One region of the Clostridium sp. JN-1 genome, then DNA from elsewhere that is predicted to be linked to it. Evidence: a T-box and tRNA genes for the amino acid it is inferred to sense, from the RefSeq annotation. Region 1 holds a T-box; the other holds one or more tRNA genes.
The links. A T-box is a leader RNA that pairs with one kind of tRNA and senses whether it is charged. The one in region 1 lies ahead of thrS (threonine--tRNA ligase), so its partner is inferred to be a tRNA-Thr.
Positions count from the first base shown of each region.

Region 1 (6,432 bases):
CTACTAAATTAGTAAATGCCTTTGGATCATTTATAGCTATTTCAGAAAGCATTTTTCTATTTATATCAATTCCTGCAGTTTTTATTCCATTCATAAACTTTGAATATGAAAGACCATTCATTCTAGTTGCCGCATTTATTCTTGCTATCCAAAGCTTTCTGAAATCTCTCTTCTTTAGTCTTCTTCCTACATATGCACTTCTAAGTGCTCTTATTACTGATTCATTAGCAGTTTTAAATAACTTGCTCCTAGCTCCATAGTAACCTTTCGCAAGTTTTAAAACTTTTTTATGATATTTACGTGCATTTACTGCCCTTTTTACTCTTGCCATTTTAAAGACCTCCTTCTACAACCAATTATTATACGTAAGGCATTAATTCTTTCATCGTCTTTTCTTGAGTTGATGAAACATATCCAGCTTTTCTTAAATTTCTCTTAGTCTTTGCACTCTTTTTTGTCAATATATGACTCTTAAAAGCTTTTGATCTCTTTAATTTACCTGTTCCCGTAACTTTAAATCTCTTTGCTGCACTTCTTTTTGTTTTCATTTTTGGCATAATAAATTCCTCCTCTCAATTATGCTTTCTTATGTGATAAAACCATTATCATATTTCTTCCTTCTAATTTAGGAGTCTTTTCTATAACACAGATATCTTCAAGTTTGCTATAAAATTTATTCATTATCTTTTTACCTATAAATGAGTAATCAGCTTCTCTTCCCCTAAATCTAATAGTAACCTTTACTTTATCTCCTGCTATCAAAAATTTTCTTGCATTATTTGATTTAATGGCTACATCATGTTCTTCTATAGTAGGACTTAATCTAACTTCCTTTATGTTTATAACTTTTTGTTTCTTTCTGGCTTCTTTATCCTTTTTAGCCTGCTCATAAATGAATTTTCCTAAGTCCATTATTTTACAAACTGGTGGTTTAGCATTTGGTGATATTAAAACTAAATCCAAATCACTTTCTTCTGCAATCTTAAGTGCTTCCTTAGATGACATAACTCCAAGCTGCGAACCATCATTTGCAATAACTCTTACCTGTTTTTCTCTTATGCTTTCATTAATAAGAAAATCTTTATTAATAATTTTCACCTCCTAGGTGGTTTTAATTTAAAATTAACAAATAAAAAAAAGGACGACTTATGCCGTCCTTAGAATTACGAATTCAAAAATTCTATCAACCTTACTAGCTGTGCTGTAAGGTGAGAAACGGCTGTTTCTTCTTAACATAGGTTATTATATAACTATTTTATTCATAAGTCAATAACTTTAATCAATTGTACTAACTTTTTTATCTATTTCATCTTTTATATTTGCTATGAAGTCTTTCAATTCAACTGTTCCAAGGTCTCCTTGTTTTCTACTTCTTACAGTAATATTACCTGATTCCATTTCTTTTTGTCCTAATACTAACATATAAGGAACCTTTTGAAGTTGAGCTTCTCTAATCTTATATCCTATCTTTTCATTTCTTAAATCAAGTTCAACTCTTATTTTGTTTTTCTTTAATTCAAGTGCTATTTTCTTAGCATACTCAATTTGATCATCAGTGATATTCATAATTTTAACTTGAACTGGTGCAAGCCAAGTTGGGAATGCTCCTGCATAGTGTTCTGTTAATATTCCTATAAATCTTTCTATAGATCCAAATACAACCCTGTGAACCATAACTGGTCTGTGCTTTTCTCCATCTGCACCTATATAAGTTAAATCAAATCTTTCTGGCATCTGGAAATCTAATTGAATTGTTCCGCACTGCCATGTTCTTCCTATACAATCTTTTAAGTGGAAGTCTATCTTAGGTCCGTAGAATGCTCCATCGCCTTCATTAATTTTGTATTCCATTCCAGCTGCATTTAACGCATCTCTTAAACCCTCAGTTGCTGCTTCCCAATCTTCATCGCTTCCCATTGAATTTTCTGGTCTTGTAGATAATTCAACAAAATACTCAAATCCAAATACCTTATAAAAACTATCTATAAGTTTTATAACATTTAATACTTCATCTCTTATATTGTCTTTAGCTAAGAACATATGAGCATCATCTTGAGTAAAGCATCTTACTCTCATAAGTCCATGAAGTGCGCCTGATTTTTCATGTCTGTGAACAATTCCCATTTCAGCATATCTTATTGGCAGTTCTCTATATGAGTGTATTTGGTTTTTATATACAATTATTGCACCTGGGCAGTTCATTGGCTTTATAGCATAATCTTCATCATCTATTTTTGTGAAATACATATTTTCTTTGTAATGATCCCAGTGGCCGGATTGTCTCCAAAGTTTTTCATTCAATATTACAGGAGTCATTATTTCATCATATCCAGCAGCTTCATGCATTTCTCTCCAAAAGCTTTGTAAAGTATTTCTTATTATCATTCCCTTTGGATGGAAAAATGGGAATCCTGGTCCTTCTTCATGAATACTAAATAAGTCAAGTTCTTTTCCTATTTTTCTATGATCTCTCTTTTTAGCTTCTTCCATCATCTTTAGATATGCTTCAAGATCTGATTTTTTCTCAAATGCAGTTCCATATATTCTCTGAAGCATCTTATTTTTTTCATCGCCTCTCCAATAAGCACCTGCTATTGAAAGAAGTTTTATAGATTTTACTTTGCCAGTTGATTTAACATGAGGTCCTGCACACAAATCTACAAAATCTCCTTGTTTATAAAAAGATATTACTGCATCTTTTGGTAAATCTTCTATTAATTCAACCTTGTATGGTTCCTGCTTTTCTTTCATAAGTTTTATAGCTTCTTCTCTTGGTAATTCAAATCTTTCAAGATTTAAATTTTCCTTAACTATCTTATTCATTTCAGCTTCAAGTTTTTCAAGTATTTCAGGTGTAAATGAAAATTCTGCATCAAAATCATAGTAAAATCCATTGTCTATTGCTGGTCCTATAGCTAACTTTACATCAGGATATAATCTTTTAACTGCCTGTGCAAGAATATGTGAAGCAGTATGCCTTAATATCCACTTTCCATCTTCATCTTCAAATGTCAATATTTCAAGCTTACAATCATTATTTAATTCACCCATAAGCTCTGCTCTTTTACCATCTATTTTTGCTCCAATAGCTTTCTTTGCAAGAGATGAACTCAACTTAGAAGCTACTTCTGATACCTTGGTTCCATTTTGAACCTCCATAACACTATTATCTTTTAAAGTAATCTTTATCATGACTATCTCCTCCTATTGTAATTTATAGTAAATAATTTATATACAAAAAACACCCGTCCCATATATGGGACGAGTGTAGATCGCGGTTCCACCCAACTTCAACAAATAAAACATTACAATAAATAATGCTTATATAATTGTCATCTCAAATCTTTAACGCAGATATGCGGAAATACCTACTAAAATTCAGTATTCAACTCAAAGGTGGTTTTCAACAATACTTACCTAAAAAATCTTGCAGTCAATGGATTTTTCTCTCTTAAAGCAGTTTATTATTTACTCTTCCTTTTCAAAGTCTTTATTCAAAAATAAAAAAACTCATCCCAAAACATGGGACGAGTATAGATCGCGGTTCCACCCAATTTGATAATAGCTAAATTAAAAAACCATTATCATCTCAAGATCATTAACGCAGATTCACGGAAATATCTACTAAAGTTCAATATTCAACTCAAAGGTGGTTTTCAATAATACTTACCTAAAAAATCTTGCAGTCAATGGATTTTTCTCTCTTAAAGCAGTCTATTATTTACTCTTCCTTTTCAAAGTTTTTAACATTTATTGAAACTATTATATTGCTTGAATTTACATTTGTCAATAGCTAAAATCAAAAAATTAACTTTTTATTTTGCTGTCAATCAAACGAGTAAATCTGTCTTCTGTACACTTACACATATCACATGAAGTACAAATACTTACCTTGTTTTCAAAAATATTTTTTATCGTATCTATAAATTCATCATTTTCCGAGTTTTCCACACAATGAATCACTATACTTTTAGGGCAATTTGTTATGAGTACACCTATCAAAATATCTTCCATATTAGAATTTTGTTTGTATTGAATCTCATCCAAACCATCTAGTAATTCTTGAGTTATATCTTTACCTTTATTATCTTTTAATAAATACTTACCGCTCTTTGTAATTATTATATTTATCTCATCTACTTTGCTGTCTTGAATTTCTACAAAATACTTTAACAGCTTTATAAAATCATCATATTCCCTTTCTGCCATATACTGTTCCACAACTTTATCAATAATACTCTCTAAATCATCTTCAAGTTCCTTCATTCTAAAAGTTATAAAACCATCTATGTTAATTTCTCTATTTTCATTTATACAATCAATAATTTTATCTACTATTATATTTTTTTTGTTCATACAATATATAAAATTTTGATCAAAATTATAGTCACATCCTTTTAATATGCTTTCACTCTTTTTCATAACCTCATCTATTTCATCATACTTTAAAAAAAAGTATGTATCTGATAAGAAGTTTAATAAATATTTATCATAAAATTCATCTATAAGCACATTATAAATGGCCCCTGCAATATTCATTTTAAATAGGTTATAAGCTTTTTCATTTAAATCTCCATCACAAAATATTTTTACGAAGTGAGTATTAGACTGTATACTTTCTGAAATTCCTATAGTATAGTTTTTTTCTTTAAAATATCGTACTACATTTTCTATATCATATATCAAATTTTCTCTTTTATCATCATATATAATAGTGATTAGTAACACATAACACACTCCCTTCTTGAAATTAGTATGTGTGTAAACAAAATGTATATACAAAAACTTATTTGCAAATATCGACAATAATAATATAATAAGTTATGTTTATTACTAATTTTAAATAGGAGTGATTTTATGTATGTAATTGTAGATTTTAGAACTGATGTAGAAGAGAGAAACAGCCTTAAAAACTTAGGATATGACTTACTAATATGTCCGCCATCTAACTTACTTTACGATGCAGTATGTGGTCATCCTGATATGCTTTTAAAAATTATAGATAATGACAAAATTTTAGTACATAAGAACATGGATAAAACTTTTATATCTAAACTAAAAACTCTAGGATATAAAGTTTTTTTATCAAGAAATAATTTATGCAGTGAATATCCAAATGATATTATATTAAATAGTGTAAATTTAAATAATATATTTATACACAATCTTAAATATACAGATCCCAATCTTTTAACTTTCATGGAGGGGAAAAAGAAAATAAGCGTGAAGCAGGGATATACTAAATGTTCTACAGCTGTTGTAAATGATAAAGCCATAATCACAAGTGATTTATCCATATCAAATGCCTTGAAATTAGAAGGTATAGATATTCTTCTAGTTCCACCCGGTGACATATTACTTCCAGGACTCGACTATGGATTTATAGGTGGGTGCTGTGGAATTATAGCACCAAATACCATGGCTTTTTATGGTGACCTTTCTTATTATAAATACGGAGAAAAGGTGCTTGAATTTTTACATAAGCACCATGTCAATCCTGTATTTTTAAGAAGTGGAAAACTTGTAGACAGGGGAAGTCTATTCGTAATCTAATCATAATCAAGCTTTTACATAAATTATTGCTATAATGAAGATAATATATAATACAGCATTAAATGATAATCTTTTAGCTGATAAATGACTTCTTTTTAAAGTCAGCCATATTAACAGAATAGCTATAAAAGTTATAATTGCTGAAATTATAAGAGATTTATCAAGCATCCACGGTGTAAAAAAAATACCTAATGCACTGGGCACTGTAGCTTGAATCATCATGGATCCACTAATATTTAAAAGAGCTAAATTTTCTTTACCCTGCCTTACCCATATAACTGCGTTTAATGTTTCAGGCAGTTCTGTTGCAATTGGGCTTAATAGTAAAGAAACCATCTGAGGTGCCATTCCTAATGAAACACTTAGAGTACTCACATTATGCACAAACATTTGTGAACCAATAAAAATAAATACAAGTGATCCTATGGTTTGACCTAAGATCAACGCTTTATTAGGATTCATAACTTTAGGGCTTAATTTTAATGGCTCTAGTTCTTGATTAACTTCAATTGTATCAGCATTCATCTCTCTATAGAAGTAAACTCCATACGCTAATAGAAATAAAATTCCAAACCACGGTTTTATTGAAAAAGCCACAAGACCTAGACCAATTTTAAATATAAAAATACACATAAACCATACTTGATCTCTTGCTAACTTCTCACTGTCAAACTTAATATCTTCTCCAGATTTTCTCTTGCTGCTGAATATAATTATACTAATTCCAACAACAGCATATGCAATTGTACTCAAAACAAGGGGTCCTCCTAAGGCTGAGCCAATACCAATATCTTTTTGACTTGAATTTGCTCCAAATACTACGGCTATAAATGTCACGACACTTTCAGGTAAAGCTGTACCAAAGGCTGCCAAAATAGA
Region 1 is NZ_CP033465.1:2,103,591-2,110,022, forward strand. Features, by position in the region: gene rplT (50S ribosomal protein L20) at 1-331, opposite strand, end outside; gene rpmI (50S ribosomal protein L35) at 360-557, opposite strand; gene infC (translation initiation factor IF-3) at 577-1,098, opposite strand; ribosomal protein L20 leader region at 1,128-1,237, opposite strand; gene thrS (threonine--tRNA ligase) at 1,276-3,192, opposite strand; T-box leader at 3,255-3,494, opposite strand; T-box leader at 3,521-3,747, opposite strand; gene ytxC (putative sporulation protein YtxC) at 3,808-4,728, opposite strand; gene EBB51_RS09985 (DUF6873 family GME fold protein) at 4,858-5,553, shown strand; gene EBB51_RS09990 (sodium:calcium antiporter) at 5,560-6,432, opposite strand, start outside.

Region 2 (6,432 bases), 660 kb from region 1:
GGTTGTTAATATCCTGTAACCATGTATTTTATATAAATTGATTATATATTAAAAGTTTTTTGACAATGTTTTAAAAAATAAGTGAATTTATATTGTAGGCTTTTTTTCACATTTTCGCTTTCCAATCAAAGCGGCACCGATAGCTCCATTAAATTGAGGATAATTTGCTTCATATGGATATCACAAAGCAGCTCATCCTCCAGAGCTAAACGCAGGGCTTCATTTTTAGCACTGCCGCCGGTCATTAGAATGTCTCCATTAGATTTGTACTTTCTGGCAAGTTTAGCTATACGGTTTGCCATGGATCGGTTATCTCAGAAATTGTACTATCAGCAACTTCAATGTTTCGTCGGCTGTAGCCAGCAGCAGTGATTGCTTTAATTTGACTTTGATTGATACTTGCTTCCGTGCAGATGTGATTCATGAGTGTTTCTGCAGTTTTTTCACAGTCTATTCCGGTGGGCAGCACAGCTGTGGAGATGATTTCTTCATCCTTTATCAGTGCCGCCTTTAAGTAAGTTGACCCTGCATCCATTCCTAAAAAATAATGATCCATTCTATTACCTCCTTTGTTCAAGCATCTCTATAAATGCTTCCAATCTAATTTTGACCTGCTCCAAATCCTCCGCAGAAAAGTCTGTTTCTATCCTTAAAACCGGGATATTATACTTTTGTGCTAATTTTTCTACCTTTGACAATTCAAAATCATAAGGAGTACATCCGCGAAGAACATGGTAGATGATTCTTTCTGCCTGTAAGACTGGACAAGGATTTGGTGAGGGCAATCGGATTTTTATAATTATCCTCAAATCCTTTTTCGGATTTATCTGTAGAAATCGGCAGAGGAATGACTGGCAACTTTTTTGCCAAAATATCAGCACTCTTCCTTTTTCTATCACAGGTAAGCGGCAAAATCACAGCTTTACATTGATTGTAGACAGGTAGAATGTTCATAAATTGAAATCCAACTGATGTTTTTATAACTGGACAGGCATCTCTTGGTACCAACTCATCCCCGAGCAATGCTGCTATATTGTATCCGGAGAATAACCGCATGGGGGTACAGCCAAAGGCATATATCAGTTCATCCGGCACCATAACACAGTAGTTTCCAATATAGGTGTTTGGATTTTCAGAGAAGTCTGTGAAATTGTTTTTTAGTATATTTGTAAAATAATCCATTTCCTGCAAGGCGTTTACATTGTTCAGCTGATTTAATGTACCATTCGAAATACGCACTACGTTTCGCTTAAATCTTTCTATTGCTTTTTCATTCATATGGGCACCTCCTTATTTAATCTCTCTCTTTGATGATAGAAGTTTTTTACCGACTACTTAAAAGAAGCAAATTCCCATGATAATTCCCAGCACAACAATGTCCCATGTTTTAAGATTGGGGCTGACTATGGCAAGATCAGGACGAAGATAAGTAATAGGTCTGACTCCCCATACCACGACACTTAGGATAAATCCCGCCAGTACTATATATTTTACTGGCTTTAAAATACATTTTGTTTTTTGTGAAAGGTGTATGGATGGCAGTCGGAATCTCTTTCTGAAACGAGATAAAAGTTCTTGATAAAAACCTAATGGACAGATCGGATGAGACTGCATAAGCAGTTCCGTAAAAGCCTCAAGCCTTATTTTTATTTGTTCAGTGTCGGCGTCCGAATCCGTTTCTACTAAAACAAAGGGAATGCCGCCATCAATACATATTTTTTCTACTTGCTCTGCTTCATAAGCATAGGATAACTGCCCTTTTAATAAATGATAAATAACCCCACTGCTGTATTTTATTTCAGCTGCACTAACAGTAAAGGTATGGCTGATATCTTGCTTAACTGCCGAATAAAACTGTTAAGAAACGTAGGGCAACTTGATTCCTCCAGTTTTACTAATGCATGATATGCGCGGAATATTGCCTCGGCATATTGCAGCAATTCTTTCGGAGCAACTGATTTTTGAACAGCCTGCTGCAGTGTGTACCACACTTCATTCTGTTCATCAACAAATTGATCAGAAATTTCTTTTGAAAGAAATATGTTTTGCTCTGCAGAAAGAATGTTAAACCCGGCTTCTGACAGAAACGATAAGGCTTTACGTGCGGTGATATGTCCGTTATATGTAATTTTACTGCTGGGGATTCTATCGGAGAAAATTTATTGTTTTCACGAAATAATACTTATCCATTGATGATTATCACTAAATATGATACTGAAATTTTACATTTAAGCAAGCAATTGATTTTATATTTATGCCGGATGAATGATCAGTTTTTGCAGAATTTCCTTGAATCCCTTTCTGATAAAACACTAATTCTCAGCGGTAAGATCAAGACACTGCCAACGAAGACCATCAGGAGATGTATTATTGAATTTTTGTTATGTGAGTATAGCATCCAAAAAAACACAACTATTTTTTTGAGACTATCTAAAAAAGAATTGGCTGAAAAATTTGGAGTTCGGCGTCCGTCACTATCACGTGAGCTAAATAAAATGCGGTCAAAAGGGTTGATTGAATATAACGCAAAAAGCATTACAATAATAGATGTTGAGGAATTAAAGCGCATATATTCAGAGTCATAGGCTTACCATGTACTATGACTTAAATCAATCATAAGATATTTACACTTTATGAACTCTCTAAACGTTATAAAACAAAAAAACGCCTTCAATCGTTGAGACGTTTAAGTTTGGTGCTCCTAAGAGGATTCGAACCTCCGACCTACTGATTACGAATCAGTTGCTCTACCAGCTGAGCCATAGGAGCATAAATATTAACTTTTACTATTTAATTTTAATACAACTTACAATTAATATCAACATTCAACTACAAATTTATAGTTTACATTTGAGTTCGTTCTGCTTATTGATATTTAAGTTATTTAGAATTATTATGATTATAAATAACTTAAATATCAATAGATGGGGGAATAAGGATGATAAGAGAATTAGTTTTAAAAAACAGATCGTACAGAAGGTTTTATCAGGATCAAGAAATAACTACAGAAATTTTAAAAGAACTGGTGGATCTTACTAGACTAACTGCATCAGCGGCAAACTTGCAGCCATTAAAGTATGTTATATCAAATACAAAAAATAACAATGAGAAAATATTTAAAACTTTAGGTTGGGCAGGATACTTAAAAGATTGGGATGGGCCAAAAGATGGAGAAAGGCCAAGTGCATATGTTGTAATACTTAATGATACATCTATTAGTAAAAATCCATCATTTGATCCTGGGATAGCAGCACAGACTATCTTACTTGGAGCCGTTGAAAAAGGGTTTGGTGGATGCATTCTTGCAAATGTAAACAAGAAAGAATTAAAATCAAGTCTTAATTTAGATGAAAAGTATGAAGTTATACTAGTAGCAGCTCTTGGAAAACCAAAAGAAGAAGTGATTATTGAATCTATGGATTCAAATAAGGATGTAAAGTACTGGAGAGATGAAAATAAAGTGCATCATGTACCAAAGAGAAGCTTGGAAGATATAATTTTAAAAGTTTGAACATATAATTTTTGATTATATCCTGGGAAATAAATAAATTTAAATTTGATTCTATTAAAGGATAATTTTGATAATAAGGTAGTTATTAAGGGAAGTTCAAACTTCCCTTAATAAACATTAAAATGTGGAACATTTAGCTTTGTATCATTCTAGCAGTGTTTTGATATATTAAGCTTTTTTGAAAGCAGTGTAATAATATGACACCATTTTTTAAAATTATTTTAAGTTGACAAAAAATAAATTTACAGAGTATAATGTATTGATAGCTTGTTTAACATTTGCAAAATTTTAATTTTGGAGGTGAAAGTTCGCAATATTTAATTAAAGCGCCAGGACTTGGGTAAAGTAATTTATGTTATTTATTTTACTTGAGTTGACGAGGATGGGGAGAATCGAATCTTCGGCGGGTGCCCCACGGTATCGCACTACCGTTAGCGGTTGATAAAAACAGGAAGTGATTCTTGTAACAACATCAACCTGGTGTTAAAACCTTACTTGTTTCTATTATGATGCTCTTTATATTTTTAAATCTAAAAAAGAGGATAGTTATTTTGTTGTTCAAAATAATGGAAATTTAAAATAGAAACTTAATAATAAACTAACAATTAAAGAGATAAAAGAAAGGAAGATTTTTTATGTGCGGAATAGTTGGTTATGTTGGAGAAAAACAAGCTCAATCAATTTTAATAAATGGATTGAGTAAACTTGAATATAGAGGATATGATTCGGCAGGTGTTGCTATAATAGATGGCGACCATATGAACGTTATGAAATGCAAAGGAAGGCTCGCAAATCTTGAAGAAAGACTAAGTACTGAACCATTAAAAGGAAGTATAGGTATAGGTCATACAAGATGGGCAACTCATGGTGAGCCATCAGATTTAAATTCCCACCCACACAGTAATGCGGATGGAACAATAAGTGTTGTTCATAATGGAATAATAGAAAATTATGTACACTTAAGGGAATGGTTAATATCGAAAGGATATAAATTTATTTCTGATACAGATACAGAAGTTATACCTCATCTAATAGATTACTATTATGATGGAAATTTATTAGATGCAGTTATGAAAGCTGCATCTAAGATGGAAGGAAGTTATGCTATAGGAGTTGTCTGCTCTAAGGAACCAGATAAATTAGTAGCAGTAAGAAAAGATAGTCCGCTTATTGTTGGAGTTGGAAAAGGTGAATCATTTATAGCATCCGATGTTCCAGCAATATTAAATTATACTAGAGATGTATATTATTTAAATGATAAAGAATTTGTAGTACTATCTAACGACGGTGTAGAAATTTACTCACCTGAAGGAGAAAAAATAGAAAAAGAGCTTAACCACGTAACTTGGGATGCTAATGCTGCAGAAAAAGATGGATTTGAACACTTTATGTTAAAGGAAATCCACGAACAACCTAAGGCTATAAAAGCTACTATGACTTCAAGGGTTATGCCTGGTCAGCCAATAAGGTTAGATGATATAAAAATTACAAAAGAGCAGTTAGAAAATATCGAAAAGATATATATAGTAGCTTGTGGAACAGCTTATCATGCTGGAATAGTAGGTAAGTATGTAATAGAAAAACTTGCAAGAATACCAGTAGAAGTTGATATTGCTTCAGAATTTAGATATAGAAATCCTATAATAAATGACAAGACTTTGATGATTGTGATAAGTCAATCCGGAGAAACAGCAGATACTTTAGCAGCTTTGAGAGAAGCAAAAGCTCAGGGTGCAAGAGTAATAGCAATTACAAATGTTGTTGGAAGCAGCGTTTCAAGAGAAGCAGATGATGTTTTATATACTTGGGCAGGACCAGAAATTGCAGTTGCATCTACTAAGGCATATACAACTCAGCTTATTACTATGTATATGATAGCATTGTTCTTTGCACAAAATAAAAATACTTTAAGTAAAGAAGAGATAGAAGAAATAAAGAATGATATGCTTACTCTTCCTGAAAAAGCAAAACAAATGCTTGAGCATAAAGAAGTACTTCAAAAGTTTGCTTCAAAAACTTATATGCATAAAGATATGTTCTTCCTTGGAAGAGGAATTGACTATGCAGTAGCAATGGAAGGATCTCTTAAATTAAAAGAAATTTCATATATACATTCAGAAGCTTATGCAGGTGGAGAGTTAAAACATGGTACTATAGCATTAATAGAAGATGGAACTATAGTTGTAGCACTTGCCACTCAAAGTGATTTATATGAAAAAATGATAAGTAATATAAGAGAAGTAACAACAAGGGGAGCAAGTGTTTTAGGATTCACAGTTGAAGGAAATGAAGACATGGAAAAAACGGTTGATTCAGTAATTTATGTACCAAAAGTTAATGATATACTTTCACCAGTTCTTTCAGTAATTCCACTACAGCTTTTAGCATATTATATGGCTGTTGAAAAGGGATGCGATGTTGATAAGCCAAGAAATCTTGCTAAGTCAGTTACAGTTGAATAGTATGACTGCAGTGCAAGAACAAGTTGTAGTTTTGAAATAAAGTTTGATATTTTGAAACAAAGTTTGAATGAAATTTCTGAATATAAAAGGGCTGTCGTATTATCATAAAAAAATGTGCTAATACGGCAGCGTTTTTTGATTTGCAGAGTTTTTAAAACTTTAAAATGATTAAAAAAGTTCATGCACTTTAGAGGAAATAAGGTGATTGTGTAGAATATATTGTATTAGGTACCTAAGATGTTATTTATATCCACAAGGTAGATATATGGCAAAGGTCAGCAGAGTGCTGACCTTTATTTAAAATTTTGTATTGGAGGAATGAAAATGAAGAAAATAGTTGTTTTTGGGAGTAAGTGCTGACCAGATTGTCAGCCTGTGAAAGAGTTCCTTTCCGAAAATAATGTTAAGTTTGCATTTATTGATATTACTGAAAGTATGTTTAATTTGAAGATGTATCTT
Region 2 is NZ_CP033465.1:2,766,391-2,772,822, reverse strand. Features, by position in the region: gene EBB51_RS13915 (hypothetical protein) at 287-556, opposite strand; gene EBB51_RS13910 (2-hydroxyacyl-CoA dehydratase family protein) at 561-698, opposite strand; gene EBB51_RS13375 (2-hydroxyacyl-CoA dehydratase family protein) at 706-1,278, opposite strand; gene EBB51_RS13365 (Crp/Fnr family transcriptional regulator) at 2,112-2,585, shown strand; tRNA gene EBB51_RS13360 (tRNA-Thr) at 2,694-2,769, opposite strand; gene EBB51_RS13355 (nitroreductase family protein) at 2,939-3,511, shown strand; gene glmS (glutamine--fructose-6-phosphate transaminase (isomerizing)) at 4,147-5,973, shown strand; gene EBB51_RS13345 (hypothetical protein) at 6,349-6,432, shown strand, end outside.
Region 2: it has a tRNA-Thr gene. The T-box ahead of thrS (threonine--tRNA ligase) is inferred to sense a tRNA for this amino acid. The anticodon was not compared.